3 regions of the Peribacillus sp. YIM B13472 genome follow, and region 2 is predicted to be linked to each of the others. Evidence: riboswitches for the same ligand, from Rfam matches in the RefSeq annotation. Region 2 holds a riboswitch; each other region holds the start of a gene.
What was found. A riboswitch is a leader RNA that binds a small molecule or an ion and turns the genes downstream of it on or off. The one in region 2 is predicted to bind S-adenosylmethionine.
Positions count from the first base shown of each region.

Region 1: linked by a shared signal. The riboswitch ahead of ACFX4I_RS21975 (5-methyltetrahydropteroyltriglutamate--homocysteine S-methyltransferase) and the one ahead of ACFX4I_RS02650 (methionine ABC transporter ATP-binding protein) in region 2 are both predicted to bind S-adenosylmethionine.
Region 3: linked by a shared signal. The riboswitch ahead of ACFX4I_RS22245 (YezD family protein) and the one ahead of ACFX4I_RS02650 (methionine ABC transporter ATP-binding protein) in region 2 are both predicted to bind S-adenosylmethionine.

Region 1 covers NZ_JBHZPG010000037.1:26,244-36,772, forward strand. Annotated here, with positions in the region: gene ACFX4I_RS21945 (M4 family metallopeptidase) at 1-445, opposite strand, end outside; gene ACFX4I_RS21950 (amino acid permease) at 878-2,362, shown strand; gene ACFX4I_RS21955 (CaiB/BaiF CoA transferase family protein) at 2,606-3,706, shown strand; gene ACFX4I_RS21960 (hypothetical protein) at 3,940-4,464, shown strand; gene ACFX4I_RS21965 (MFS transporter) at 4,567-5,742, opposite strand; gene ACFX4I_RS21970 (ArsR/SmtB family transcription factor) at 5,895-6,197, opposite strand; gene ACFX4I_RS21975 (5-methyltetrahydropteroyltriglutamate--homocysteine S-methyltransferase) at 6,251-7,354, opposite strand; SAM riboswitch class I at 7,437-7,538, opposite strand; gene ACFX4I_RS21980 (hypothetical protein) at 7,714-8,142, shown strand; gene ACFX4I_RS21985 (glycerol-3-phosphate responsive antiterminator) at 8,307-8,849, shown strand; gene ACFX4I_RS21990 (MIP/aquaporin family protein) at 9,075-9,899, shown strand; gene glpK (glycerol kinase GlpK) at 9,921-10,529, shown strand, end outside.
Region 2 covers NZ_JBHZPG010000002.1:191,287-201,815, reverse strand. Annotated here, with positions in the region: gene ACFX4I_RS26385 (YuzK family famiily protein) at 158-298, opposite strand; gene ACFX4I_RS02660 (MetQ/NlpA family ABC transporter substrate-binding protein) at 972-1,808, opposite strand; gene ACFX4I_RS02655 (methionine ABC transporter permease) at 1,824-2,492, opposite strand; gene ACFX4I_RS02650 (methionine ABC transporter ATP-binding protein) at 2,485-3,519, opposite strand; SAM riboswitch class I at 3,673-3,785, opposite strand; gene ACFX4I_RS02645 (O-acetylhomoserine aminocarboxypropyltransferase/cysteine synthase family protein) at 3,903-5,213, opposite strand; SAM riboswitch class I at 5,314-5,420, opposite strand; gene ACFX4I_RS02640 (thioredoxin family protein) at 5,566-5,874, opposite strand; gene ACFX4I_RS02635 (toprim domain-containing protein) at 5,878-6,243, opposite strand; gene gcvH (glycine cleavage system protein GcvH) at 6,336-6,719, opposite strand; gene ACFX4I_RS02625 (arsenate reductase family protein) at 6,815-7,171, opposite strand; gene ACFX4I_RS02620 (acyl-CoA dehydrogenase family protein) at 7,313-9,100, opposite strand; gene ACFX4I_RS02615 (acetyl-CoA C-acetyltransferase) at 9,169-10,347, opposite strand; gene ACFX4I_RS02610 (3-hydroxyacyl-CoA dehydrogenase/enoyl-CoA hydratase family protein) at 10,421-10,529, opposite strand, start outside.
Region 3 covers NZ_JBHZPG010000038.1:22,543-33,071, forward strand. Annotated here, with positions in the region: gene pabB (aminodeoxychorismate synthase component I) at 1-905, shown strand, start outside; gene pdxR (MocR-like pyridoxine biosynthesis transcription factor PdxR) at 1,225-2,619, opposite strand; gene pdxS (pyridoxal 5'-phosphate synthase lyase subunit PdxS) at 2,755-3,642, shown strand; gene pdxT (pyridoxal 5'-phosphate synthase glutaminase subunit PdxT) at 3,644-4,243, shown strand; gene ACFX4I_RS22230 (SDR family NAD(P)-dependent oxidoreductase) at 4,388-5,134, shown strand; gene ACFX4I_RS22235 (TetR/AcrR family transcriptional regulator) at 5,308-5,895, shown strand; gene ssuE (NADPH-dependent FMN reductase) at 6,105-6,638, shown strand; SAM riboswitch class I at 6,874-6,982, shown strand; gene ACFX4I_RS22245 (YezD family protein) at 7,152-7,295, shown strand; gene ACFX4I_RS22250 (phosphoadenylyl-sulfate reductase) at 7,477-8,181, shown strand; gene sat (sulfate adenylyltransferase) at 8,211-9,359, shown strand; gene cysC (adenylyl-sulfate kinase) at 9,403-10,002, shown strand; gene ACFX4I_RS22265 (nitrite/sulfite reductase) at 10,019-10,529, shown strand, end outside.

The DNA.
Region 1 (10,529 bases), on a different contig from region 2:
TGCCTTTTTTAGCCTTTTTCCCTAATTTCGTGTTTAGATTGGCCTCAACCGTACCCGACACGACCGTCAATACACCTTTAGCGTCAATCAATACTGCTTGTGTGGAATTCCATACAGGTACGCCTTTATAGGTTTGTTGCAATTTAAGGACGGTATTGCCTAGTTCATCCTTGCTTTCTTTCTGGATCGTGAAGGAGTCTTTCGCCTTTTGCTTTTCTAGCTTGTAAGACTTTTTGTTTTCATCAAAAAAGGTAAGAATGATATCTTCTGCAGTTTGCTTTGATGGGTCCGTAAGTTTCCCAGACTTGTACTCTAGGGAATCCTTATGCTTATTGTACTTTTCAACACTTAACACATTTTTTGCCGCTAAAGCTTCTTGATGGGGGATAGCAGAAAATAATAGACCGAGAGATAGTGCGGTTCCTAAAAATACCTTACCTTTCATAACACTCAACTCCTTCATGAGAATACCTCATTTTTACATCGTTTCATAATTATTATCAAATGGAGAAAACTCACAAAAAATATGACATTTTAAGGAATAAAATGGAGAAAAATGGATTTTAATAGAAATGTTCTCTGAATATATTCTTTTAGTAATATTTGGAATGTATTTAAATTGAACCAAATGAATAAAAGTGCAAAAAAACATGGCGTAAAGTGCAAAGAATCGTGGCGTAAAGTGCAAAATATTTCGTCAAATAAATGGCTAATTTGTTGAATCGTGCGGGTTTTAAATTTGGCATGAAAATTGCATATATTCAGAAAAGGAATTCGAATTGTAAATTAGATCTATTTGAAAGTCTATGAAATAGGAAAATTTATTAAATGGATTTCCCATATATGAAAGCGCTTATGTAGAAAGGGATGAAAATTTATGATACCAAAACAAGCACATGACATCGTTCAACAACCTTCGCAGCAAGAAGGACAAGAACTAAAGCGCGGTTTAAAATCCCGCCATTTAACGATGATTTCCATTGGCGGGGCTATTGGCACCGGGCTGTTTCTTAGCAGCGGGGCAGCCATTCATACAGCTGGGCCAGGCGGTGCATTACTTGCATATGCCCTAGTTGGGGCAATGGTTTACTTTGTGATGACGAGCCTAGGGGAACTGGCAGCCTTTATGCCGACAAGCGGCTCATTCAGTACCTATGGATCGAAATTCGTCGATCCGGCATTTGGTTTTGCCTTGGGATGGACGTATTGGTTCAATTGGTCGATGACGATAGCGGCAGAGTTGGCAGCCTCGACTATGATCATGAAATTCTGGTTTCCGAATAGTCCATCATTGTTATGGAGTTCATCATTCTTGGTGCTCATTTTCCTATTGAACTATTTATCCGTTAAAGGATATGGTGAAGGGGAATACTGGTTTTCCTTCATAAAAGTAACAGCCATCGTTATTTTTATAATCGTCGGGCTGCTAATGATTGTCGGCATTATGGGCGGCGAAGCAGTAGGCTTTAAAAACTTCACCGTCGATGACGCGCCTTTCCCGGGTGGGTTCATGGGTGTCTTCATCGTGTTCATAGCAGCTGGCTTTTCTTTTCAAGGTACCGAAATTGTCGGTGTGGCAGCGGGGGAAAGTGAAGATCCTGCACGGAATATACCGAAGGCCATTAAAAGTGTCTTCTGGAGAATCTTGCTCTTTTACGTATTGGCAATCTTTGTAATAGGGCTTCTTATCCCTTATACGAACTCAAGTTTACAAGGTGATAACGTCATGGTAAGCCCATTCACGCTCATTTTTGAAAAAGCTGGAGTGGCCTTTGCCGCTTCGCTTATGAATGCAGTCATTTTAACAGCGGTATTATCTGCAGGTAACTCTAGTCTATATGCATCTACGCGTATGCTATATTCAATGGCAAAGGATGGGCAAGCACCGCGTATTTTTGCAAGACTTAATAAACGCGGAGTACCGGTTGCAGGAATGGTTTTGACATGTTCCATCGGTATGCTGGCCTTTTTAGCCTCCGTATTCGGTGATGGTAAAGTGTATATTTGGTTAATGAATGCCATTGGAATTACAGGATTTATCTTTTGGCTCGGCATTTCCATCAGTCATTACCGTTTCCGGAAAGCATTCATCGCTCAAGGCCATTCATTGGAGAAGCTGCCATATAAAGCATTATGGTTCCCGATAGGACCGATCTTTGCCATTTTAATTGGTCTGATCGTCATCCTGTCCCAAAATATCCAAGCCTTTTTCTCAGACCAGATTGATTGGGGCAGTGTTATAGCGGCATACCTGGGAATCCCGCTTTTCCTTGGTCTATGGTTTGGCTATAAACTGATAAGAAAGACTAAGTTCGTTAAACTTGATGAAGTCGAGTTTGACTTTGACAAAAAATACGAATGAACAAGCTATAAGTAAAATCAGCCGGACAATGAGTTTTAAATTGTCCGGCCTTTATTTGTGATCTATTGGCTCATTATCAAAAGCTAGGAAGCTGATTCCTAGCTTTTTATTTTTATTAAATGGAAATTTATACAAATATCGTAGGAGGTGTTATATGATAATCGTAAACTCTGCTAACTTGCATGTACAGAACGACGGGGAAAGCTTTTAATTTTTTCATTGGAAAGGGAAGGTGCACGGCTGATGACCTTATTGACTCATTTAAAAGTATTGGACTTTTCAACGTTACTGCCAGGCCCATTTGCCACTTTGATGCTAGCGGATTTAGGAGCGGACGTTTTGAAGATAGAGAGGCCGGGAGCAACGGATTCATGGGGTGTGAACCAATATCTAAACAGATCGAAGAAGTCGATCACACTTGATTTAAAACAATCTGAGTCCATCGAATCCGTAAAAAATCTAGTGAAGGAATACGATATCGTCATTGAACAGTTCCGTCCAGGTGTCATGGAACGCCTAGGACTGGGCTATGAGGCATTAAAATGGATCAATCCGAAGCTGATTTACTGTTCCATCACGGGCTTCGGCCAGACCGGTCCCTATAAAGACCGACCGGGACATGATATCAATTATATTTCGATTGCAGGCTTATCAGGCTATTCCGGTACGAAAAAGGGCGGCCCGGCTAAAAATGGAACCCAAATAGCAGATCTTGCCGGAGGATCACTGCATGCTGTTATCGGTATATTGTCTGCTGTCATTCACAGGGAAAGAACGGGATTCGGCCAAGCCATCGACATCAGCATGACCGACTGCAGTTTTGCCCTGAATGCCATATCCGCACCTCTGAATTTACAAGGGGGACTCGAGCTTGAACCAGAAAAACTGATGTTGAATGGAGGATCCTTTTATGACTTTTACGAAACGAAAGATGGACGCTATTTTTCGGTAGGAAGCCTTGAGCCCCCTTTTCGAAAAGCCTTATGCGAAGCGATCGGTGCACCCGAATTGTATGAACTGAGCATGAAAAGCGATGAAGAGAGCGGAATCAGGTTTAAAATGGCAGTCCGACTGGCTTTCCTTGAAAGAGACTTTCATGAATGGCAGGAAATATTCGCTGATTTCGAGGCGTGCGCAGAACCAGTGCTGACCTTCACTGAAGCGGCCGAACACCCCCAATTGAAGGAGAGGGGAATGATCATCGAGGTACCGGACGGAAAAGGAAATGCCCTGAAGCAAATCGCCTGCCCAATCAAAACATCGGCTTTCACCCCTGAATATAAACATGCAGGCTTGAGGCCAGGACAAAACAACCCAGAAATTCTTCACACCCCCAATCGCTAAATAAAGATGTAAAGGCTATCACTTTTCCGAGTTTTTTTGGAAGGGGATAGCCTGTTTTTTGAAGGTCGAATTAAGCAGAAGGAGAACAAATTATCCTCTTATCACTTGTGGAAAGCAACATATTACTACTGTGAAAATTTGCTAGTTATAACTATTTTGGACAGGGTATCAGAGTAACATCCTGGTAAAAGGGTTTTTGAGAAAATTGCTCTGGTAAGGAGGATTGATTAAACATGTTTGGTCTCTCTGATATCATTAAATTTCTATTTTCCTTTTTTTTGATCATGCCGATCGTTACTCTGATACATTTGAGCGGGCATATTTTCTTTGTTACGATCTTTGGGGGATCAGAAAAGAAAATCTTGATCGGTTGTGGTAATAAACTTTTTGCTTTTCGGAACATAGAGGTGAGGAAATATTATTTTTGGAATGGGACTTGCGAGTTCAAGGGATTGAAACATGATAATCGATTGACGAATACGCTGATATATTTAGGGGGGGCTATCTTTAATTTAATCAGCATGCTGATCATCTATAGCTTAGTGTATCAGAATATCCTGGACAGCTCGGTGATCTGGTATCAATTCATCTATTTTTCTTTTTATGTTTTGTTTTTCTCCTTGTTTCCGATGTATTTCTCGGACGGGTCGCCCAGTGATGGGAAGGCTGCGGAATTGGCCTTGAGGAACAAGCTGGAAGATAGGGTGACGGATGATATATTTGTGAAGAAAATGGATGATGAAGATAGCTGCAAGTAAAAAGGGGACGTGCTGGTGGCCGTTCTTTTTTTGTTGCTTTCGGATTTAGGATTTATCATAAGGCTAAAAATCTAGCCTTATGATGAATGTTTATATAACGGTCTAGGATTTTATGGACTGTGCTATTTTACTGCTTGACGATGAACTTGAAGGGACCAGAACAATGACCATGGCAATGGCAACCCCTGTTGCACCGATCCAGGTTATGGAAGCAAGTGATACTTGTTCTACAGCAACACCGCCAATTCCAGCACCGGCCGCCATGGCCAATTGCATTATCGACTGATTCAGACCGAGCATGACTCCTGATGATTCAGGCTCAAGGGTTGCTAAATGATATTGCTGTGTCGGCCCTGATGACCATGCTGCGAACGACCATAATGTAAGGATTGTCAAAACGCCCAACAATGAATTCGTAACGATGGATAACATGATGATCATCACAATATGCAGCGCCATACCGCCAATTAGTGTATATGATACACCCCATCGATCCGTACTATATCCGCCAAACTTTGATCCGATCAGGCTTGCGATACCGAATATAAGCAAAGCCGTGCTAAGTAGAGAGTCACTTATCCCCGATACGGATAGCAGGTAAGGGGATAGATAGGTATAAGCTATCGAGTATCCGCCAAGCCAGAAAAAGGTTATCGATAATCCAAGGGCAACTTTCCTTTTTTTAAGAAGGGCCAGCTGCTGGAGAAGTGGTACTGGTTTATCCCCTTTGATAGGAGGAATGGTAAAGAATAAAACGATCATGGCAATCAGGCCGAATAGGGCGATTCCGCCAAAGACGGATTTCCACCCGAATGCATCCGTCATGATTCTTCCGAGAGGTACGCCAATGATAAGGGAAGCTGTAAACCCCATGACAACTGTCGCAATAGAACTTGCTTGTTTATCTGGCGGAGCAAGCTTAGCGGCAATATTCAGAGCGGTGACTACAACCAATCCTGCACCAAGTGCCATGATTATGCGTGCAAATAGAAACGGTCCAAAGCCTGGTAATAGAAAGGCAAGCAGATTGGCCACTACAAATAGTCCAAGGGAATACAACATTAATTTTCGTCTGTCTAAACTTGCTGTCAAGGCCATAAGAATGGGTGTGCCGATTGCGTAGACAAGGGAGAAAATTGTAATGAGCTGTCCTGCGGCAGCGAGGGTCACTCCAAGAGAATGCGCAATCTTATCCAAAATCCCGGATATGATGAATTCGGATGTTCCTACTAAAAAACTGATAATCGCCAACATGTAAATTTTCCATGTATTAAGCAAAATAGATTCACTCCTCATTAATGATCAATTTTATATAAAGACATATCGCAATATGTTGATATGTATGGATAAAAAAATAAACATATCGCGAAATATCGAACTGTTAGGAAAAAAATGAACCCAACCCTCTAAGGTACGGATCAGGTTCACTTTCATACTTCTTCTTTCAAGAAATCAGTAATTTTTGAGATGGCATCTTCATCTCGTTTGTAATACGTAAACTTTCCTATCCGCTCCGTTTTAATCAATCCTGCTCTAAGGAGCATCGAGAGGTATTGAGAGGCCGTGGATTGGGTCATGTTTAATTTTTCCGTAATCTGACTTACACAAACGCCGGTTTCCTTCATATCTATTCCCTCATGAGGGGTGAAGTGGAGTTCAGGCGCTTTGAGCCATTGTAAGATTTGCAACCTGGATTCGTTGGATAATGCTTTAAATATCTCGATTGTTTTCATACATTTCATTATATCGAGAATTATCGATATGTCAAATGATTAATAAAAAAAAATCATTCCCATACTTCTTTTGCTACATCAGCGACGAATTTCAGCTTTTCCCATTGCTGTTCTTCGGTCAGCTTGTTGCCGTGATGGGTGGAGGCGAAGCCGCATTGCGGGCTTAAACATAATTGTTCGAGAGGAACGAAGTGCGAGGCTTCTTTAATGCGTGCCTTAACAGCTTCCTTGTCTTCGATTTCTCCATTTTTTGAAGTGACGACACCCAGTACGACCCGTGCACCGCCATTTGGAATGTATTCCAGTGGTTTGAAATCCCCTGAGCGTTGATCGTCATATTCCAAGAAGAATCCATCCACTTTTTCTTTTGCCAATAATGTTGGGGCGATACGGGCATAGCTTCCTTCAAACGCCCAAGTCGACTGGTAGTTTCCACGACACAGGTGGGTAGTGACGACAAGGTCCTCTGGTTTGCCTTCCAATGCGCCATTAATTACACGAAGTGCAAGATCGATTAACTGTTCCCTCGTATATTTTCCATCTTTGAACTGGAAATCTGGAGCTGAAAGCCTGGCAATATATACATCATCCAATTGAAGATAACGCACACCTGCTTCATAAAAGGCCTTCAAAGCATGCTGATACGCTTTGATGATATCATTAGCATAGTCTTCAATATCAGGGTAGATGTCTTCATTATGAATGCCTACAGCAAATAATTGATTCGGACTGGGAATCGTTTGCTTGGCAACGGCACGTCCGTTCACGATTTTGTTCAATTCAATGAAATCACGAATGAAGGGATGTTCGGGATTGAATGAAACCTTCCCGGTATTGCGAACGTTATATCTCTCTGTTTCCACACCATCGAATGTGAGACCTTTTTCAGTAACATATCCCTCGATGCCATTTAAATGTTCGAGGAAGTCAAAGTGCCACCATGTTCGTCTGAACTCACCATCCGTCACTGCCTCTAATCCAACTTCAATTTGTTTATTGACAATCCGATTGATTTCTTCGGTTTCAACTTCACGAAGCCGCTCTGCTGAAATGGTACCTTCCTTAAATTGCTTTCTGGCAATATGTAAACGTTCTGGTCTTAATAAACTTCCTACGTGATCGGCCCTGAATGGTGCTTTCGTTAATGTGATTGACATGTTGCATTCCTTCTTTCCTTTTAAAAATAAAAAACCTCTTCTTGAAAATAAGAAGAGGTGTTGGCAGCAAAGCGATATACTCTTCTTATCTTCAAGTTTTTACACTTCTGGAATTAGCACAGTACATAAATAGTCTGTTGCTGAGGCATCAAAGGGCCAGTCCCTCCACCTCTCTGGATAAGAGTTGTCTATTAAATTAATTATGACTATACAGGTAGTTTTTATAAAGGTCAAGTGTTGAAGGTGGAAGATTTAGAATATACCGATTATTAATATGGGTTGAAATGTTAACTACATCAGGGAACCCGGCATATGCTATAACCGACGTTCAGTAGGAGCGGCAGGAGGGGAATGCAAGGGTGAGTACATTCAGTCCATTCAAAAATGGCATACCGATAACGGTAACTGCAGCCATGATAGAGAAAATCTTAAGAATGAAATCATATGGTCAAGATATTAAAGTCGAGATTACGCCAAAGCATATAGTGCTTTCCGGAACGATGGAAGTGAAGAAAATGATGTTTAAGAAAAACGTAGCTTTCCGGATTACATTAAAACCGGTTCATGTGGAAAAAAGAACGATTTTATTTGAATTAGTGGAAATGGAACCAATTGACAGGAATTTCATCAACCAAAGGATATTTAACAGACCGCCATTTTTTGAATTTGAAAAAAGAACGATCAAAATGAATGTTAATGCTTGGAACATCGTGAGAAAAATTCCCGTTGGCACAATTAAATCGTATGAACTCGTCGAAGGCGCATTGAAAATGAAACTTACTTTATGATGGAGGTTACATACATCCTTAGCCGAAAACTATAAAGGGTGTGCCATGTATGATAGTGTTATGGTGACATTGGTCATGAAAAAATGTGTTTGATAAATCAAGCTCTTTAAAATATACTAAATGACTTGAAGTTTTGAGTTTTTCTGGGAATGAGGAGGATAATGATGGATCAGAAGATTTTGCCTGCGTCAGCAAGCATGAAGGATTTCGAAAGATTTTTAGAAAGTTCCTATGAAATAGGTGTGTTTCTTGATTTGCATATATCACAATTGAAAAACGTAAGTATGATGGCAAAGCAGCATAATAAGAAAATGATTTATCATGTCGATTTGATCCATGGCATAAGAAGTGATGAGTACGCGACAGAATTCATTTGTCAGGAATATAATCCATATGGGCTGATTTCGACTAAATCAAGCGTTATATTGAAGGCGAAGCAAAAGGGGGTCATTGCCATCCAGCGAATCTTTTTAATAGATTCACATGCGCTTGAGAAAAGTTATAAGCTGGTGCAGAAAACCAAGCCGGATTATATCGAAGTATTGCCGGGCGCTATGCCATGGATGATAAAAGAAGTGAAGGAACGATTGCAGACACCGATTTTTGCAGGCGGCCTCATACGTACTTCGGATGAAGTCCTGAACGCCCTTGATGCAGGAGCATCGTCAATTACCACTTCCAAAACTGAATTATGGGATATCGTTTAATAGGGGAACTAAAAAAATACAGAAAAATAGGATTAATTTTTCACAAAATATTGACAGCGTTTTCATAAACTAGTATATTTTACAGTACAAGTTAATATATGTGACGGAGACTAGGAGATTCACAACAGATCTATTCATAATTTTTTTTATGAAGATAGTTCTGCTGTGGGTCTCCTTTTATTTGTTGGCAAGGTTTAAAAATTTATCAGGGGAGGGGTTTTATTCATGACTCCATTTTGGGGAGAAGTGTTAGGTACGATGATATTAGTTTTATTCGGAGCGGGCATTGGGGCTGGTTCATCCTTAAAGGGATCCTATGCAAAAGATGCCGGCTGGATCGTTATCACGATTGCGTGGGGATTGGCTGTTACCATGGGTGTTTTTGCAGTGGGTTCCATAAGCGGGGCGCATTTAAACCCGGCGGTCACAGTAGGGTTTGCCATTATTGGGGAATTTCCTTGGAGTGATGTGCCCGGTTACATCGTGGCCCAAATGATTGGTGCAATCCTTGGAGCAACTCTAGTATTCCTGCACTATTTGCCACACTGGAAAGCTACGGATGATCCAGGAGCGAAGCTTGGTGTGTTCGCGACATCACCTGCGATCCCGCACACATTTTCAAATCTATTAAGTGAGATGATTGGAACTTTCATCCTTATTCTTGGTTTATTATTTATAGGTGCCAATAATTTTACAGAGGGTCTAAACCCATTCGCAGTCGGGTTATTGATTGTCGTGATCGGGATGTCACTTGGGGGAACGACAGGATACGCGATTAACCCTGCCCGCGATCTGGGACCGCGCATCGCTCACTTTTTGCTGCCGATACCGGGTAAAGGCAATTCGAATTGGGGCTATTCATGGATTCCGGTCGTTGGACCGATTATTGGGGGTTCACTTGGTGCCGTTTGTTATAAAGCATTCTTTATGGGAGAAATAACAGCAGGATTTTGGTCTGTTTTGGGTGCAAGCCTGGTACTATTGATATTAGCCTATGCATTTGGTAAAAAACAGTCACATGAATTGGAAAGCAGAAATATTGCCAGTTAATTAAAAGGAGGGGCATACACAATGGAAAAATACATTTTATCATTAGATCAAGGAACAACGAGTTCCCGGGCGATTTTATTTAACGAAAAGGGGGAAATCGTCCATTCCTCCCAAAAGGAATTCACGCAGCATTTCCCTAAACCGGGCTGGGTCGAGCATAACGCCAATGAGATTTGGGGATCGATCTTGGCGGTCATTGCCGGTGTACTCTCTGAATCCGGTGTAAAGCCAGAGCAAATTGCCGGGATCGGGATCACCAATCAGCGTGAAACGGCAGTCGTTTGGGATAAGGAAACAGGTACCCCTGTCTATAATGCGATTGTATGGCAGTCCAGGCAAACAAGTGAAATCTGTGATGATTTGAAGGAAAAGGGACTTAACGATCTATTCCGGGATAAAACGGGATTGTTGATAGATGCTTATTTTTCCGGAACGAAAGTGAAATGGATCCTCGATAATGTGGAAGGGGCACGACAAAAGGCGGATGAAGGGAAGCTGTTATTCGGTACCATCGATACTTGGCTGATCTGGAAGCTATCAGGAGGCAAGGCTCATGTAACGGACTATTCCAATGCATCCCGGACATTGATGTACAATATCCATGAACTGAAATGGGATGAAGAACTGCTC
Region 2 (10,529 bases):
AAGAATTCGATTGCAAGGTATGAACGTTCCGCTTTAAAAAGAAAAAAATCGGACTGTCAGGCATTATGTAAGTTTATCCAATAAGGCACCCCTTATTTATGGACCACTTTCCATTTTACCTCTACAGACCGATCTTTTAAAGAACTCTTTTATATACTTATCCGTGAATTTTGCGTTGTAGGTCCTGGACCATTTTATTGCACTTTACATGTTCCCTATCCCGTTCCTTCTCAACCTCGATACGGAGGTCTAAGTTTCTACTGTACTCATTGTAGCCAACCCCATGTGAAGACTGCATCGCCTTTTCCATTTCGCTTGTTACATTTAAATCTAGAGTATTGATAGTGAACCATCCTTTCAAATTTGTGTATCATTTTATTACCTTCATTACTCTATACCCTTCACTTTCATGATTAAACATGAAAAAACGACATGAATTAAATCAGTTCGCAGACTGTAGACAAACTCGATGATAATTGAGTTTGTCTACAGTTTTTTTTAGGTTTTTAAAATTCGAACGTTACTTTCCACTTCAGGCACTCGCTTTCCGCGGGCGGTCCGGGAGCCTCCTCGGCGCTTTAGCGCACTGCGGGGTCTCCCTTGGACTCGCTTTTGCCGCAGGAGTCTCGTACCTTCCGTTCCAATCCACTAAGACTAAACAATCAGATAGAACCCCTTTTGCTTACAGTCTTTATTCGCTCCATGCATAAAACGATTGAAGGAGTTGGAATCAACATGATACCGTTAGTTTTTAGGTTTCGGGTTCCATGATAAAGTGCCCCACTTCTCTAAGTTTGGAAAAAATATGAGCGACGCATTATGTAAAAGATGAACGAACAAAACAGTTTGCCTATTCATTTCAAACTGCTTCAAATCCAATAAAAAATCAAAAAGGTTTCGGAATGAGACCATTCCGAAACCTTTTTGTCTACAAACTGCGGCCTGAATTAAATCAGGCCGCCATTCTTGAATTATTTATCCGCCGGTACAACCGCACCTTTGTATTCCTTAAGAATGAAATCTTGAATTTTTTTAGAATGCAACACTTCTACAAGCGCTTTGATTTCTTCTTTATTTTCATCGCCTTTGTTTACTGCGATGACATTCACATAAGGTGATTCGGAATCTTCAATCGCAATTGAATCTTTCAATGGATTCAATCCAGCGTCGATTGCATAGTTTGAGTTGATCAAAACAGCATCGCCTTCGCCGCTTTCATAGATTTTCGGAAGTAATGCCGCTTCATATTCAGCGTCGAATTTAAGGTTTTTCTTATTTTCAATGATGTCTTTAGTTGTAGCTGTCGTTTTATCGACGCCCTCTTTCAACTTGATGAGGCCATTCTTTTCCAAAAGTGATAAAGCACGCCCATGGTCAGCGACAGAGCTGCTTAAAATGATCGTTGCTCCATCAGGAAGTTTATCGATGCTTTTATATTTTTGTGAATATAAACCGATAGGCTCGATGTGGATCCCGCCCGCATTGACGAAATCATATCCATTCTCTTTAATTGCCGACTCTAAGAAAGGTATATGTTGAAAATAGTTGGCATCCAATTCCTTATCATTCAACGCCTTATTCGGTAAAACATAGTCCTGGAATGTTTTGATTTCCAATTCGATTCCTTTTTCTTTAAGAAGCGGCTTAGCTTCCTCAAGGATTTCAGCATGCGGTACATTGGAAGCCCCTACAACTAATTTCTTCGGTTCTTTTTCCGTATCGCTGCCGCTTTTATCCTTTTCACTTCCACAAGCAGCCAAAGCGATAGATAACACTAAAATTAATGCAAATCCTAAAAACTTTTTCATCCTATTCATCTCCCTTTATCTTTTGTCCAATTTAGATGTAATCACATCTCCAATAATTTGAATTATGAAGACGATAATCAGAATAACGATAGTCGCTACAAGCGTAACGTCATTATGATTTCTTTGATAGCCGTCCAAAAAGGCTAGATTACCAAGTCCGCCTGCGCCGATGACCCCGGCCATTGCGGTATATCCAACCAATGCAATCGATGTTACCGTTATACCGGAAATAAGGGCAGGCATCGACTCTGGAAGAAGGACCTTCCAAATGATCGTGCTCGTTTTTGCACCCATAGATTTAGCGGCTTCAATTACACCTTTATCGATTTCACGAAGGCCGATTTCAACCATACGCGCATAAAATGGGGCCGAACCGATAATAAGTGCCGGCAGTGCAGCGTTCTCTCCGATCATAGATCCGACAAGTGCTTTAGTGAAAGGAATGAGCAGCACGATCAAAATAAGAAATGGAATGGAACGGAATATATTAACGACAGCACTCATGACCCCGTTGACTACCCGGTTTTCCCACATATTACCCTTCCCTGTCAGGAACAGGATCAACCCTAATATTATGCCTATAAAAAGGGTTGCCACTACAGAGACGCTTGTCATGTAGAGCGTTTCTTTCGTTGCTTCAATAATGTCTTCCCAATCAACATTCGGCAATAATTCTTCAAGCATGAGTAATCACCTCCACGCCTACCTGCTGTGCTTTAATGAATTCGATTGCGCGGAGCATTTCATCCTCTGTGCCATCAAGATGGATAAACAATGTTCCATATGAACCGCTTCTTGTTTGGGATATCTTACCTTGAACGATATTGACATCCAACTCGAAGTTACGTACAAGCTTGGTGATCAACGGGCTTTCTGCATGATCACCTACAAAGGTCAATTGAATCACTTTTCCTGCAGGATAACGTTCGAGCAAATGGTCCATCGTTTCTTTCGTTTCTTCTGGTTCCGTTACCTGTTGCACGAAACGCTTCGTCATTTGTTCTTTAGGATTCTTGAAAACATCCAGGACAGGACCCTGTTCAACAACTTGCCCGTTTTCCATCACGGCGACGCGATGACAGATTTTACGTATTACATGCATTTCATGTGTTATCAAGACGATCGTCAATCCCAGGCGCTGATTGATGTCAACAAGCAATTCGAGTATGGAATCGGTAGTCTGCGGATCCAAGGCAGATGTCGCTTCATCACACAGAAGCACTTTAGGGTTATTTGCCAGAGCCCTGGCTATACCCACCCTTTGCTTTTGCCCTCCGCTTAATTGTGAAGGGTAGGCCTTTTCCCTGCCTTCCAGTCCGACTAACTTGATCAATTCGTTCACACGCTTGGTTCGTTCAGTTTTAGAAACTCCTGCAATTTCCAATGGGAAAGAAATATTTTCCTGAACGGTCCTTGACCATAATAGATTGAAATGTTGGAAAATCATGCTGATTTCTTGACGGGCCTTACGGAGCTGAGCCCCTTTAATTTTTGAAATTTCCTTCTCAGCCACCACAACGGATCCCTCTGTGGGTGTTTCCAATCCATTGAGCATTCTGATCAAAGTACTTTTCCCCGCTCCACTGTAACCGATGATTCCGAAAATCTCGCCTTTATTTATTTCAACATTCACATTATTTACAGCCTTGATCGTCTCACTGTTTCCTTTTCCTGTTAGGAACAGCTTACTGACTTTCGTCAATGTAATCATTAATCCTCACCTCTTTTATCCAATAAAACCTATGAACTTAGTTGATTTCTCTACATTATTAGTCTGTTTCTCATATCATGCACATGTTTTCCCCATTAAAACAGAAAAAACCTTTCTGCATGAGCAGAAAGGCAGGTGAAAAAGCAGGCCTTTCTCTCATCTTCCAAAGTAATTAAACTTTGTGTGAATTGGCACCTTTCCAAGGAAATCTCCTTGTCGGTTGCCGGGTTTCATCGGGCACATCCCTCCACCTCTCTTGATAAGAGCTAATATATAGAATATTTGTACATCATTAAGTTCTTTAGTATGGAGAAATTTTATCATAGATAAAAAAGGAGCGCAATGTATATTATTTCTAGTTCAAGAATGAACAGGAACTTTGCTTAAAGCGTTTTGGAAGTCAAGGAGACGATATTCGTCGCTTTTTCAATCGCCTGCTCCAAATCTTCTATTAAGTCGTCTACATTTTCAATCCCAATGGATAATCGGACTTGATCGGCACGTACACCCGCTTTCGCAAGACCCGCCTCATTCAATTGTTGATGGGTCGTACTGGCTGGGTGGATGATCAAGCTCTTCGCATCCCCTACATTCGCCACATGGGACCATAATTCCACCGAATTGATAAGTTTTGCCCCAGCTTCGCGATTACCTTGTATTCCAAAAGTCACGACAGATCCAGCTCCCTTAGGCAAATATTTATCCGCAAGGGCTTTATCGGGATGATCCTCATCACCAGGATGCGAAACCCAAGTCACGGCAGGATGGTTTTTTAAATATTTAATGACAGACTTGGTGTTTGATAGATGCTCTTTCATCCTTACGTGCAGCGTTTCAAGTCCAAGCGTAAACTGGAATGCACTTTGGGCACTTAGCGCAGGGCCTAAATCACGAAGTAACTGGACTCTAGCTTTCGTTATGAATGCGGCAGGTCCAACTGCCTCGGCGTATACCAGACCGTCGTAACTTGGGTCAGGCTCCGTGAAGCCAGGGTAGTTTGGCGAGTTCCAATCGAACTTCCCTGCATCCACGATGACACCGCCTAGTGTCGTTCCATTTCCCAGAAGCCATTTTGTAGCGGAATGGATGACGATGTCCGCTCCAAAATCAATTGGTCTGCAAAGATACGGTGTCGCAAAGGTATTATCAATGATTAAAGGTATGCCGGCATCATGGGCGATTTCCGCTACCGCTTCAATATCAAGCACCCTCAAACTTGGATTACCGATCGTTTCAGCAAAAATGGCTTTAGTTCTTGGCGTAATCGCCCTTTTGAAATTTTCAGGGTCATCGGGAGAAACGAACTTCACTTTAATCCCATATTTAGGAAGAGTATTTTCAAAAAGGTTATACGTACCGCCATATAATGTAGAGGCTGAAACAATCTCATCACCTGCAGCGGCAATATTCAGGATTGAAAGTGAGATGGCAGCCATTCCGCTTGCTGTTGCCAATCCGCCGATACCGCCTTCCAATAAGGCCATTCTTTCCTCAAAAACGCTGACCGTGGGATTATGAAGTCGTGTATATATATAGCCATTCTCCTTTAGGCCAAATAAATTCGCTGCATGGTCGGTGTCTTTGAACAAGTATGCATTGCTTTGGTAGATAGGAACTGCACGTGCACCTGTTTCATCAGCTTGCAGACCGCCATGAACACTCAATGTTTCGAAACGCAACTTTTTCTCTGACATATTATTTCACCTTTTTTCTATGGATTTAGTTGGAATTATATGAAATCTGGCCATTTATAAACAAAAAAACCACTTCAATAAGAAGAGGTCTCAAGAACACACCTCATCTACCAGAGCCAACACTCTGCTGGAATTAGCACCGTATATAAAATTTATACCGGTTGCCGGGCTTCGTCGGGCCAGTCCCTCCGCCACTCTTGATAAGAACTATTAAATTCTGCCATTACTTAATTCAAAATATATCATTTTAGAATAAATCAGTCAATGAATTGTTAGAATATTCTTTGTTTAATTCCGATCTCGCATTCAAATATCCGCAACAAAGAAACCAACCACGGTTCTGATTGGTTTCTTAGCTGATTTCCTTAAGCAATCCGTACAAATAAGGAACGGATTGAAAGGCATATATTTTTTTTTGCAGCTGTCCTTGTTTGAAAAGCAATAAACAAGGCACACTTTCGATTTCATATGATTCGGCAATTGCTTGGACATAGTTCATATTCATTTTGCCTGCCTTCAATTCCGGGAACAGCTCCAAGGATATCGTCAGCATCTTGGAGGCAACCTGACAAGTGCCGCATAAAGGCGTATATAAATATAAGCAAAAGGTTTCCCCATTTTTAACAGCAAGCTTACACTCTTCTTCTTTCCATTCCTGCATCAATTAATCGTTCACCCTTTGACTTAAAAATTTCATTTTCACATTCATATTGGCAGATAGTAGCACAGTTGCGATATGATGTTCGGGTGAGCTTTCCACTTCTTTGTACATTTTATTAATATACAAGTGGTTCGCTTCCGGCATTTCCCTTCGGAACTGCTTCCGCAGCTTTTCTCCTGATTCATCTGCGTCAAAAAGGAGATAAACATCACGATCCATCAATTCATCCACTAATTCATCCAGCTTAGTTAATGATATGGTCCCATTCGTACATCTTATTTCCACATCTTCATTTAAAACGGAGGCAACTTTTCTTCTATCGGAACTGCCTTCTACAATGATCACTTTATCGAATTCGCCCCACTCCATGTCATCACTCCATCTCACGAATTATGTGCGCAACTGCCGCTGTACAAAATGAAAAAGAGAGCAGGCCTTTTCAGTCCCCCCTCTCCTTCTTTTTAACCGTTGATTAAACTCTCATACTCTTCAGCGCTCATCAAGTTTTCAATATCACTGCTATTAGATGGTTCAAGCACGACCATCCATGCCTTTTCATAAGGAGACTCATTTACATATTCAGGGTTGTCACTTAAATCTTCGTTTACTTCAACAACCTTGCCACTGATAGGTGCATAAAGCTCAGAAACGGTCTTAACGGATTCAACACTTCCAAATGGTTCGTTCGCTTTCAATTCATCGCCGATTTCCGGAAGCTCAACGAATACGATGTCCCCAAGCTCGGACTGTGCGAAAGCCGTAATCCCAATGCGCACTGTTCCATCTTCCGTTTTGACCCATTCATGTTCTTTAGTGTAACGAAGTTCTTTTGGTGTTGTTGTCATTATTAACCCTCCATATGTACATCTTATTTTATCTATTACATTATAAGGTAGATTGTTTGTTTAAGTAAGGAATTAACCAAATATTTTGTGAAATTTCAGTTCCAAACCTGTTCGAATTGCTCTTCTTTGAAACCTACCGTCACTTTGGTGCCATCTGTAACAATCGGTCTTTTCAGAAGCATGCCATCCGTGGACAATATATCAAGCATCTCTGCTTCAGAAGCTTCTTTCAGCTTATCCTTTAAGCCCAGCTCCCGATATTTTTGACCGCTAGTATTGAAAAACTTCTTCAATTCCAAATTGCTGATTTTATATAGTTGTTCTATTTCTGTTCGCGAAGGCGGATTTTCCGCTATATGGATCGCTTCATATTGCAGTTCTTGATTATCCAGCCACTTCTTCGCGTTACGGCATGTGCCGCATTTTGGGTACCAATATAATGTTAAGCCCATCATTTCACCACCTATCAATAGAATACCCGTTTTCAGCACGCAATACAATGAAATGTCTTTTGAATTTCCAATGCGATTTCATCAAAGGAAATAAAGGGAATGCCTTTACGGGCATTCCCTTTACAGTTTCTGATTCATTGCTTAAAGAGCATATTTTTCCGCTTCGATTACCTTGATGGAAGCTTCACGTTTTTTCGCAATGACATTGATCGGATTGTGTCTTGTCAGCTTGCGGAGCGACGAAAGCATGATGCGAAGAGTATCGCCTGTTTCCACTGCAATCAATGTTTCTTTTGCATGCTGTTCTATTTCATTGAAAGCTTCCTGAACGAAGATTTCAGTGTAAAGCACCTTTTGTTTGTTCTTCTCCAGGCCTGTAGCTGCAATGGCTTTCTCCGTACGCAATACCACGGATTCAGCTGCATAGGCAAGGGATACGATATCGGCAATGTTAGAGAGGATTTCTTGTTCTTGATCAAGAGTTTTGCCGTATTTCTGTGCCGCTAGTCCAGCTGCCAAAATACCGATTTTCTTAGCGTTCCTAACAAGCATTTTTTCTTGTGCCAGTGGCTCATCGCCAGGTTCTTCCGGCATCATCATCATTAATTCCTCTTGCAAGCCTTGAGCTTTTTGAAGAAGCGGCAATTCCCCTTTAAGTGCTTTCTTCAGGAAAGTTCCCGGGACCAGCAATCGGTTGATTTCATTTGTACCTTCAAAGATCCGGTTAATACGGGAATCGCGATATGCTTTTTCAATTTCATACTCCTGCATGAAACCATAACCGCCATGAAGCTGTACGCCTTCGTCCGTAACATAATCCAATACTTCGGAAGCGAAGAATTTATTCAATGAACACTCAATGGCATACTCAGCAACTGCAGCCGCCATTGATTTCCCATCTTTCACTTGCTCATCCGTCAATTTGCTTTGTCTTTGATCATAAAGGCCAACCGTACGATATACAGAGCTTTCTGCTGCATATATTTTAGCAGCCATTGTTGCAAGTTTTTCTTTCGTCAAGTTAAAATCGGAAATTTTCGTTTTGAACTGTTGACGTTGATTCGTATAAGCAGCTGTAATCTCAAGGGCACGTTTAGATCCGCCAACCGCACCGACGCCTAATTTATAGCGGCCGATATTCAGGATATTGAAAGCGATGACATGCCCTTTTCCGGCTACACCCAAAAGGTTTTCGACTGGTACATGTACGTCTTCAAGTATTAATGTACGTGTGGATGAGCTTTTGATCCCCATTTTCTTCTCTTCAGCACCAGTTGATACGCCTTTATAATCGCGCTCAACAATGAAAGCGGAGAATTGTTCGCCGTCGATTTTGGCGTATACACAGAAGACATCTGCAAAACCGGCATTTGTAATCCATTGTTTTTCACCGTTTAAAATATAGTGTGTACCTTCTGGATTCAATTTCGCCGTCGTTTTTGCTCCCAAGGCATCTGAACCTGAGCTTGGTTCCGTTAAGGCATACGCAGCAATCTTCTCACCCGTCGCCAGTAAAGGGAGGTATTTTTTCTTTTGTTCTTCATTCCCGAATAATACGATCGGCAAAGATCCGATACCTACATGTGCACCATGTGTAATTCCGAACCCGCCTGCAAGCGCCATTTTTTCCGTAATCAATGCCGAACTGATTTTATCAAGACCCAATCCGCTGTATTCCTCAGGAACATCAGCACCAAGTAAACCGATTTCCCCTGCATGCTTCAGTAATTTAACGGAACGGTCAAATTCATGGTTTTCTAAATGTTCAACCTGCGGCAGAATTTCATTCACTACGAAATCCTCGGCAGTTTTGGCGATCATTTTATGCTCATCAGAATAATCTTCCGGTGTAAACACTTGATCATACGTAATATCGTCCACTAAAAAGGCTCCGCCTTTAATAAGGTTACCTGTAGTTTGATTTGACATGTTATTTCCTCCTAAGTATTCAAGATGGTAAACCGCCGAAAGCATGACAGCTTCCGGGAGGCGTGGGATTACGCCAATAATTCAAATACTCCAGCAGCACCCATTCCGCCGCCGATGCACATTGTCACGACTCCGAACTGTTGGTTTCTGCGCTTCATTTCATGAAGCAGGCTCAATGTCAATTTTGCTCCTGAACATCCTAGTGGATGGCCTAAGGCGATGGCTCCGCCATTTACATTGACAATCTCTTCATTCAATCCGAGCTCACGAATGATTTGAATGGATTGGGATGCAAAGGCTTCATTCAATTCAAATAAACCAATATCCGATAACTCAAGACCCGCTAGTTTCAAAGCTTTAGGAATGGCTGCAATCGGTCCGATGCCCATAATTTCAGGCGGTACTCCTGCTACAGCAAAGGAACGGAACTTACCCATCGGTTTCATACCTAATGAAGAGGCCTTTTCCCTATCCATGACCATGACCGCGGCTGCACCATCACTCGTTTGTGATGAATTCCCAGCTGTTACGGATCCCGTAACAGAGAATGCAGGTCTTAGTTTTTTTAGCACTTCAGCAGTCGTGCCTGGACGAACGCCCTCATCCTGTGTAAAAGTAAATGATTTTTCCTTTAATTTAAGATCTGGTCCCACTGAACGGAGGGTCACTTCAACCGGTACGATCTCATCGGAAAACTTTCCTTCTGCAATGGCCTTAGCCGCCTTTTGATGACTTCTAACCGAAAATGCATCTTGATCGTCACGGGAAATGCCGTATTTTTTTGCAACGGCTTCAGCAGTGTGACCCATGCCCATATAATATTCCGGTGCCGTTTCCGCAAGTTTCGCGTTCGGACGTGTTACATGGCCCATCATCGGCAAAAGGCTCATGGATTCCGCTCCGCCTGCAATGACTGTATCACTTTGGCCGAGCATGATTCTTTCCGCTCCATAAGCGATACTTTGCAGCCCGCTTGAACAGTAACGATTAATCGTTATGGCCGGTACTGTATAAGGCAATCCTGCCAATGCTCCAATGTTACGCGCCATGTTCAACCCTTGCTCCGCTTCAGGCATTGCACAACCGATAATCAGGTCATCTATGGTGCCTTCATATTTACCTGCCCGCTTTAACGTTTCCTTTACAACAAGAGCCCCTAAATCATCAGGACGTACACTAGCAAGAGAACCTTTTTTCGCTCTTCCTACCGGAGTCCTTGCCCCAGCTACTATTACCGCTTCTTTCATGAGGATCCCCCTTACTCATTTTTAAGCTATCGAACTATTAATCTTCGTTTTTGGCCATATCTTCATCTATTCATCAATTACGGAGTGGTTTACCTTTAACAAGCATGTGCTGCATCCTTGCCTGGGATTTCGGAGTCGAAATCAGTTTTAGAAATGCCTGTTTTTCTAGGTTCAAGATATAC
Region 3 (10,529 bases), on a different contig from region 2:
TATTCAAGGCCCTTTTTCCATGTGGATCGATAACAGGTGCACCTAAAATAAAAACGATGGAGATTATCGCTGATATCGAGAATTCACCACGTGAAGTTTATTGCGGTGCAATCGGGTTTATCACCCCTGAATCCGAAGCCGTTTTTAATGTGCCGATTCGTACAGTCGTGATCGATAAGGCAACAGGGAAAGCTGAGTATGGGGTAGGCGGGGGAATCACTTGGGATTCCGAGTTATCGGAAGAATATGACGAAGCCTTTTTAAAAGCCAAATTATTGACGGTGGAAAAGCCTGCATACAAACTATTGGAATCGATGAAACTCAAGGATGGCGAATATTATTTGTTGAATGATCATATAGATCGGATGAAACAATCCGCTGATTACTTCGATTATCGATTCCCTGAATTGTATTTAAGAGATCGACTCCAAAAGTATGCGGAATTAAACCAAGGGACGTTGCAAAAGGTAAGGGTACTACTTAATGAAAATGGTGAAATTGAAGTCTCCGGACAAGCAATCAAGCCCCTTGATTCAGAATTTACGGCCATCTTGGCTGAAACTCCAATATCAAGTGCAAATCCATTTCTATTTCATAAGACCACCAATCGTGATGTATATGAAGGCTTTCAAATGAATAATCCCGACTTCCAGGATGTTCTGCTTTGGAATGAAGAAGGATTCATCACCGAATTCACGAACGGAAATGTAGTGGTGAAGATAAATGGTGACCTCTATACCCCTCCTGTGGACGCAGGTCTCCTTGCTGGAACATTTCGTCAAGACTTGATCAGGAAGAAGGAAATCAAAGAAAAACCCATTTCAAAGGATGACCTAAATAACGCTGAGGAAATTTGGTTTATTAATAGCGTTCGAGGGAAATTAAAAGTGAATTTAACTTTCTAAGCTGATTATTCGTAAAAAGTGAAAATAAAAATCTTTATTGCAGTTTATGGAATGCTTGCGAGTGATGAATACAAGGAGTTTTTTTAAAAAAATATTCGATTGCTGTCGATTCAACCGGCAATTTAGGAATGAGTATTGGAATAATATTCAGCTCCAGACATTCGCCAGGAGTGTCACAAATTTCTTCAGCCTAATGTGGTTTCATCAAAAATAAAAGTCTTGTATTAAAATCATGAAAGGGAATCGGGAGGAGACAATTCCTAACCTCATTTTGTTCGACAAACTTAAAGAAGTTCACGACAGTGAACTTCTTTATTATTTATAAACCCCATGAGGTCAATAAGAGGTGGATGGCCTTTTCCAATTCGGATTCAGGGATCCCTGCAAAGCCCAATATGATTTTAGGAGGGTTTTCATCAATTTTTTCAATAGAATATGTCGATAGTCCATAAATTTTAATATGATTTTCATTTGCCTTTTGAATAAGTGTCTCTTCATCCATGCCGTTCTTAACGATGAGGACGATATGCAATCCTGACCGTTCACCAATGATCTTTATTTGCTGATGTGGTTTAAACAGATCGATCACTTTATCCAACTTGCGACGGTAAACTTTCCTCATTCGATTCAAATGCTTTTCGAAATCCCCTTCCTTCATGAACTGTGTCAACACATGCTGATCAATCCGAGAAACGGTGGAATGGTAAAAAGATAATTCCTGTTGATGCAATTGTAACAATGGAGCGGGAAGAACCATATAACTGATCCGAATCGATGGCATCAATGATTTGGAAAACGACCCTAAATAAATCACCTTATCACCGGCATCCATACTTTGTAAGGAAGGAATTGTTTTTCCACTATAACGAAATTCACTATCATAATCGTCTTCGATAATATAGCGGTTTGTTGCCCCTTGGGACCAGTTCAACAATCGCGTCCGCCTGTTAACGGATAGGATCGTCCCATTGGGGAAGTGATGTGAGGGAGTGACATACACGACGTCGATTTTTGAATCTTCAATTTGGTTAACCTTTACGCCTTCTTCATCAATTTGCAGGGGATGGACTTCATTTGGGTAGCTGCGTAAAATCCGGTGAATCAAGTGATACCCAGGATCTTCAACACCATAGATGGCATTTTTATCGAATAGAAGGACAAGCTGCTGCAATAAAATTTCCATTCCTGCACCAATGATGATTTGTTCGGGAACACATTGTACACCACGTGCATGATACAAATAATGGGCAATTTCACATCGTAATTCATATTCCCCTTGAGAATCCCCCAGTAAAAGAAGATCTTGATGTGATTCATCGATCTTGCCTTTCGTGTATTTTCTCCATTTTTCAAATGGGAAGTGTTCCGTATCAATTTGGCTGGGATGAAAATGATACAGCAATTCCCCTTCTTTATGATTGTTTTTTTCCAAGGATACTTGGTTAGTTTGTGTATACTCTAAATCCTCGAATGTTTGAATATAGTACCCTTTTCTTGGTATGACTTCAACGTATCCTTCAGCAGTCAATTGTTCATATGCAGTCTCGACAGTATTTTGACTTATTTGAAGGAACTCAGCCAATTTCCGTTTGGAGGGCAACTTTGTGCCGTAAAGAAGACGGCCATCAATGATTTCTTTTTTTATATGTGAATATAATTGTTCGTACAAAGGTATTTCACTTAACCGATTTAAATCACAAGTAAGCATATTCATTTTGTTGCCACCTTTTTGATAAATTTTTACTGACCCCATTAAATTTATTAAAACTGACACTTTCAATGTGGTCAACTCTTTTTTATACTAAGCCTAACAAATCTAAAAAATGAAAATATTAGGGGGAAGAAAAAAATGGAAAAATTATTAGGAACTGACACAGTAAAAAGAGGAATGGCACAAATGCAAAAGGGTGGCGTAATTATGGACGTCATTAACGCAGAACAAGCAAAAATCGCAGAAGCATCCGGTGCGGTCGCTGTCATGGCATTGGAAAGGGTACCTTCCGACATCCGTGCGGCTGGCGGCGTAGCAAGAATGGCAGATCCGCGAATTGTCGAGGAAGTAATGAATGCAGTCTCAATCCCGGTCATGGCTAAAGCAAGGATTGGCCATATCGTTGAATCAAGGGTCCTGGAATCCATGGGAGTGGATTATATCGATGAAAGTGAAGTGCTGACTCCTGCGGATGAAGAATACCATATTCTAAAAAGTGATTTCACAGTACCTTTCGTTTGTGGCTGCCGTGATTTAGGCGAAGCTGCGCGCCGTATTGGTGAAGGAGCATCCATGCTTCGTACAAAAGGAGAACCAGGAACAGGTAATATTGTGGAAGCTGTGCGTCATATGAGAAAGGTACAGTCACAAATTCGCAAAGTGAGCATCATGAGTGATGATGAATTAATGACAGAGGCAAAAAATCTTGGAGCCCCTTTTGAAATTTTAAGAGAAATCAAACGCACAGGTAAATTGCCTGTAGTTAACTTTGCAGCGGGCGGAATTGCCACTCCAGCAGATGCTGCATTGATGATGGAATTGGGAGCAGATGGCGTTTTCGTTGGGTCTGGTATTTTTAAATCTGAAACTCCAGAAAAATTCGCATCCGCAATCGTTCAAGCGACTACATATTTCACCGATTATGAATTGATTGGCAAGTTGTCAAAAGAATTGGGCAGTGCAATGAAGGGCATTGATATTTCCAAACTAGCTCCGGCAGAACGGATGCAGGAACGTGGATGGTAATATGATAACGATCGGTGTTTTGGGATTACAGGGAGCGGTTGAAGAACACTTGAACCAAATCAAAGCTGCCGGCGAACAAGCGATTATAGTAAAAAAACCGGAACAGTTGCGGGAAATCGATGGCTTGATCATTCCAGGCGGAGAAAGCACGACGATGAGGAAGCTAATGGATCGTTATGGATTTATGGAACCGATCAAAACTTTCTTCGAAGATAAAAAACCAATTTTCGGTACATGTGCTGGGATGGTATTGGCGGCAAATGAATTGACTGGCGATGAGGTGGCCTATCTCGGACTAATGGACATTTCCGTGAAAAGGAACGGATTTGGACGTCAACGGGAAAGTTTCGAGGCTGACCTATCCATCAAAGGAATGGAAGCCCCTTATAAGGCAGTATTCATCCGGGCGCCATTTGCTGATGAAGTTGGAGAAGGTGTAGAAGTATTGGCTGTTTATGAAGAGAATGTAGTGGCTGCGAGACAAGACCATGTCCTCGTAAGTGCATTTCATCCAGAATTGACAGGTGATGATCGCTTCCTTCAACTTTTCATTGAAATGGTGAAGACCTCCGTAAGTATGGTCGAATTGAAAACCTGCTAAACAAATGAAGCTGTCCTATTAATAGGACAGCTTTACTTTTGAAAGCTCAGAACTCTATAAAAATACATATTGCTTGAATTTACTATTCTTTACTTTTATAATAAAAAGTAAGTAATCACTTACTTAGTTGGAAGGGGAATGTATATGACAGCAAGAGTTGCAGTTATCACAGGGGGAGCAAGCGGTATAGGCCGAGCCACATGCTTGAAATTCGCAGCAAAAGGGGACAAGGTCGTTGTTGCGGATTTTAATGAAGAAATGGGTCGGGAAACCGTTGATCAGATAACAGCTAATGGTGGAGTGGCCATTTATGTTAAATCGGATGTTTCTAAGCAGGAAGATGTTGAATCGTTAATCAATAAAGCAGTGGAAACATACGGAAGGCTCGATATCATGTTTAATAATGCCGGCATTGGTGCGGGCGGTATGATCCTAGAACAAGATATGGAGGGTTACTACAAAACGATTGGGGTGAACCAGCACGGAGTGGCATTTGGAATCATGGCAGCAGGACGGAAAATGAAGGAGCTGGGTAACAAGGGAGTCATTATAAATACCGCTTCTGTGTTTGGCTACTTAGCTTCCCATGGGACTTTTGCCTATCAGGCGACTAAAGGTGCTGTAAGAATGATGACACAGACAGCAGCTTTGGAATTGGGTGCTCATGGCATACGCGTTGTGGGCATTGCGCCGGGCGGGGTCGACACTCCAATCATACAAGGTTATAAAGACATGGGAATCATCGATAAATTGAATGCAAGTCAAATGCGCGGTGAATTGATTAAGCCAGAAGCCATTGCAAATGCCGTCTATCTATTATCGTTAGAGGAAGCGGATGCGATCAATGGAAGTGTAGTCATGGTCGATGATGGCTATGCATCTTTTAAGTGATTTTCATAAATAGAAAACATCGTCCCAACCAGATGATGTTTTCTATTTATGATATATGGGAATATTGAATTCTAATAGATCAAAGGTAATATTGACCGATTGATACCAGGGATATATCATGGGAAATAGATGGGTGAAACCGGTCTTATCTTTATAAAAGAAGGTTGATATTTTTGAAAAAAGGGCAGCAAACCAAAGAACGAATCATAAATGTAGCCCGGACTCTTTTTGCCACTAAAGGTTTTGACATGACAAGAACGAATGAAATTGCCTCTGCATGCAATGTTTCCGAAGCTACTATTTACAAATACTTTGACAGCAAAAAAGATTTGCTTTTGGCTACAATTACCCCTAATGAAAAAGAGGAATCTGAAGATGGGACTAGCCATCTATCCACGGATGATCTAGTGGAGAATCATGTTACTACCATGATAAAAAAAATTCTTGAAAATAAAGAACAGTTTTCGATATTATTTAGGGAAACACAATTCGATCAAGATATTTCAAAGCAATATGTAGATCAGATTTTCAAGCCAAATGCCAGGCATATTGAAATACAGAAGAGAATAGATAGCGGAGAGATACAATATATCTCTGATATTATTTTATTTAATGTAGGGATCATTTCTTTCACATTGGCTTTATCTACACATTATGAGATCCATCAACAAAAAAAGGAGCCATATTTTACTTCTGAACGAATTAAGAGCATTGCACAACTTTTGGTATATGGTATTCATGGTAAACAAATTCATACATAATGAAACGGTCATATTTAAGGGCATGAGCATCAAGCCGTAAATATGACCGTTTTAATTTCATTCATAGTCGATGAAGTCAACTGGTGATTCATTAAACCCGAGTGTAAGATTTGACTTATATTTTTCAGACTATTACGATAAATGCATACTGCACGAATTGCTTTACGAAGATTTCATCTTTAAATCATGTAACATTGGAGGGGTATTAAATGAGCGATATCGTAATTTTATCAGGAAGTCCGGCTATTCCATCAAGAACGGACATTTCACTAAAACATATTCAATCATTAGTCGAACAAGAAGGATTTACCACAGCTTATTTCTCAATTACGGATTTCTCAGCAGATGATTTATTTCAAGGGAAATATAATAGCGAAGATATCTTAAAACTTTCAGAGAGAATTCAAGCAGCTAGAGGAATCATTATTGGTTCACCGGTTTATAAGGCTTCTTATACAGGTGTATTGAAAGCCTTGATTGATTTGCTGCCAGAAGGTGCTTTTAAGGGTAAGCCAGTTCTGCCAATCATGATTGGTGGAAGTAACAGGCATCTATTGGCGATTGACTATGCGCTTAAACCATTAATCTCAATATTAAAAGGCGAGCCGCTGCAGGGCATATATTTTGTTGATAAGGAAATAGATAAACAGAATTCAGAAAATCCGATTAATGATTCACATTTAATTGATCGCGTCCAGAGTCAAGTTCAAGAATTTGTAGAAGCGATCCAGTTAAGAAATTAAATATTTTTTCAAGTAATTACAGGCGTCAATAATAGGTTTATTAATGAAAATGGACTCATTTTTTTGGAGACTTTATCTAAAAAGACGAGTCTATTTTCGTATTTATATGAACATAAAATCATAAATTGAATAGTGTGTATAAAAATAACAGTTCATCCATAATATTAAACCAAGTTATTTTATAAGAAAACTCCATTGACAAGGATTAAATATATGTTAATATTTAAAATAATAAAACTTATCCAGAGCGACGGAGGGAATTGGCCCTTTGAAGTCCAGCAACCTGCATGATGGATGCAAGGTGCTACCTCCAACAAAATGTTGATCATTTTGGAAGATAAGGTAATGATATTTACCTTGGAATCTTTCCATCATGGGAAGATTTTTGTTTTTGGAAAAATTTCAGGCCAACCATAACAATGTAAGGTTGTATGGAATTATATAAATCTAAGAAATTTTTTTAATCAGGTTGAAAATAAAATATTCGCGGATTTTCTTAAAGGAGGAACTGGTTTGGAAAAAGAGAATCAGCTTGAAGAAATATTTGAAAGACTTCAAGAAATGCTTAATTCAATGAAATATGGATCCATTACACTTATTGTCCAGGATGGTAAAATCATTCAGATGGAAAGAAATGAAAAATTAAGAATTAAATAAGGTATCTGCTGACTAGAAAAACTAGAGGCGGGTTTAACTGATATAAAGAGAGTATTGGTTGGATTCGTCTCTTTTTCCTAGAATCAAATAAACTGGGGAAGATTAAAACGGGTATTGATCAATAGTTATTCTAACCTGATACAGCAAGTTTTTAGAGGGGGCTACAAAGTTGGCTGGATTAATAAACTATGAAAATTTCAATTCAGGGGAATTCCCTGTATTTCCTGAAGACAGTGAAACAAAAGGTGCTTTGGAAGTTCTGCAATGGGCGAATGACCATTATGGAAACAAACTGATTTATGCTTGCAGTTTTGGTATTGAAGGCATCGTGCTTACGGATTTATTGGCGAAGGTCAACCCTTCGGCAAAAATTGTTTTCCTTGATACAGATGTTCATTTTGAGGAGACTTACCAATTGATCGAGCAAGTGAAAAAGCGCTATCCAAAGCTTTTGATCGAAATGAAGAAACCTGCCTTGACGCTTGAGGAACAAGCAGCGGAATATGGGGATGAATTATGGCTTAGTGATTCCAATAAGTGCTGTAACATCCGTAAAATCATTCCGCTTACCGATGTGCTTTCAACGGCAACAGCCTGGCTTTCGGGACTGCGGAGGGAGCAATCCGAAACAAGGGCTCAAACCGAGTATATCAATAAGGATAATAAGTTCAAGTCAGTTAAAATATGTCCACTCATACATTGGACATGGAAAGATGTTTGGCGCTACGCCCACAAAAATGGACTTCCATATAATATCCTGCATGATAATGGATATCCGAGCATTGGATGTAAAACGTGTACAGCACCTGCCTTCAATGCAGATGATTTACGCTCAGGCCGTTGGCAAGGAGCTCAAAAAACGGAATGCGGATTGCATTTATCTTAAATAAATAGAAACCATAGGGGGAAATTAGCATGACAATCAGTCTACCGCACGGAGGAACATTAATCGATCTTTGGGAACCAAAATATGATTTTAGTAAAATAACAAAGTCAATCGAAATCGATGAAATTGCTTTAAGTGATCTTGAATTGATAGGCACTGGTGCCTACAGTCCGATTAAAGGATTCTTTACAAAAAGTGACTATGAGACAGTGGTCAAGGATATGAGGCTTAGCAGCGGGCATGTATGGAGCATCCCGATTACGCTGCCTTTGACCGAAGAAACTGCAAAAACCCTTACTATAGGTGAAGAAGTATCGTTGACTCATGAAGGTGAAACATACGGGGTTCTATCCGTTTCCGATATTTACACTCCAGATAAGCAATTGGAAGCGACATTAGTATATCAAACGGATGATGAGAAGCATCCTGGAGTAAAAAATTTATATAACCGCGGCGATGTATATGTCGGCGGGGAAATAAAGTTAATCAAGAGAATAGAGCGTCCGCTATTTCAAGCTCATTATTTGGACCCGGTCGACACAAGGAAAGCTTTTGCTGAAAAAGGCTGGGAAACGGTTGTCGGATTCCAAACGAGGAACCCTGTTCACCGTGCGCATGAATACATTCAAAAGACAGCATTGGAGATTGTCGACGGCTTATTCTTAAATCCTCTCGTAGGTGCCACTAAATCCGATGACATTCCGGCAGATGTAAGAATGGAAAGTTATAAAGTGCTGCTTGAAAAATATTATCCTAAGGATCGCGTCTCTCTTGCAGTTTTCCCTGCTGCCATGCGTTATGCAGGACCAAGAGAAGCCATTTTCCATGCGATGGTCCGTAAAAATTATGGTTGCACCCATTTTATCGTCGGACGTGATCATGCGGGTGTGGGCGATTATTATGGCACATATGATGCCCAAAAAATATTTGGGAATTTTAACGCAGATGAGTTAGGGATCACTCTATTATTCTTTGAACATAGTTTTTACTGTAAAGCATGTGGCAATATGGCTTCCGCTAAAACTTGTCCGCATGGCAAGGAAGACCATGTCATCCTGTCTGGAACGAAGGTAAGGGAAATGTTGCGCAATGGAGAAATTCCTCCAGCTACCTTTAGCCGTAAAGAAGTCATCGAGGTGTTGATCGAAGGTCTAAAAAAGAATGAAGTTTATAACTGATTGGACATAAATTGAAGGATCACATGAAGAGGGGGATTATTATATGAGTAAAAGTACGAATGTCACTTGGCATGAAACGTCATTGACCAAGGAGCTCCGCCGGAAGCAGAACGGGCATGAAAGCACAGTTCTTTGGTTTACAGGACTCTCGGGTTCCGGAAAATCTACGATTGCGAACGCGGTCGCTAAAGAGTTATATAATCGGAATATTCGAAGTTATGTTTTGGATGGTGATAATATCCGCCATGGATTAAATAAAGATTTAGGTTTTTCTGAAGAGGATCGAACCGAGAATATTAGGCGAATCGGTGAGGTTTCCAAGTTATTCGTGGATAGTGGGCAGTTCGTATTGACCGCCTTCATATCACCTTTCAGGGCAGATCGGCAGATTGTACGTGATTTACTCGATGAAGGGGAGTTTATTGAAGTATACATAAAGTGTCCGATCGAAGAGTGCGAAGTGCGTGATCCAAAAGGTCTTTATGACAAGGCGCGTAAAGGAATCATTAAAGATTTTACTGGAATCGACTCTCCATACGAAGAACCTGAACAACCGGAAATCATTTTAGAATCCGACCAATACAGCATTGAAGAGTGCGTTGAACAGGTAATCGGCTATTTGACAGCAAAGAAAGCGATCTAATCAAGGAGGAAATGTAATGGTTTACGAGAAATTTTGGTCGGAAAATCCACTAATCGCTAAAAATAAAACGGAGATCTGGAAATTGGAAAAAGACGGATTGAAGATATTTGATGATATTCCACATTACGCTGCAAATGGTTTTGATTCCATCCCTAAAGAGAATTGGGATATGTTCAAGTGGGCAGGTCTATACCTGCAACGGCCAAAAGAAGCAGGTTACTGGATGATGCGTGTCGTTATTCCCGGAGGTATCCTGACTTATGATCAACAGATAACTCTAGCTAACATCGCTAAAGATTATGGGAGGGATGTATATGACATTACAACCCGTCAAGCCATTCAATTCCACTGGCTGACCATCGAACAAGTCCCGGATATCTTAAACCGTTTGGAAAGGGTTGGACTGACTACGGCCGGTGCATGTGGTGATATCACACGTAATATCATCGGTAATGCATTGGCAGGCATCGATCCTGACGAACTTTTTGATACTCGCGAAGTACTTTATGATGTATTTGAGTATTTCC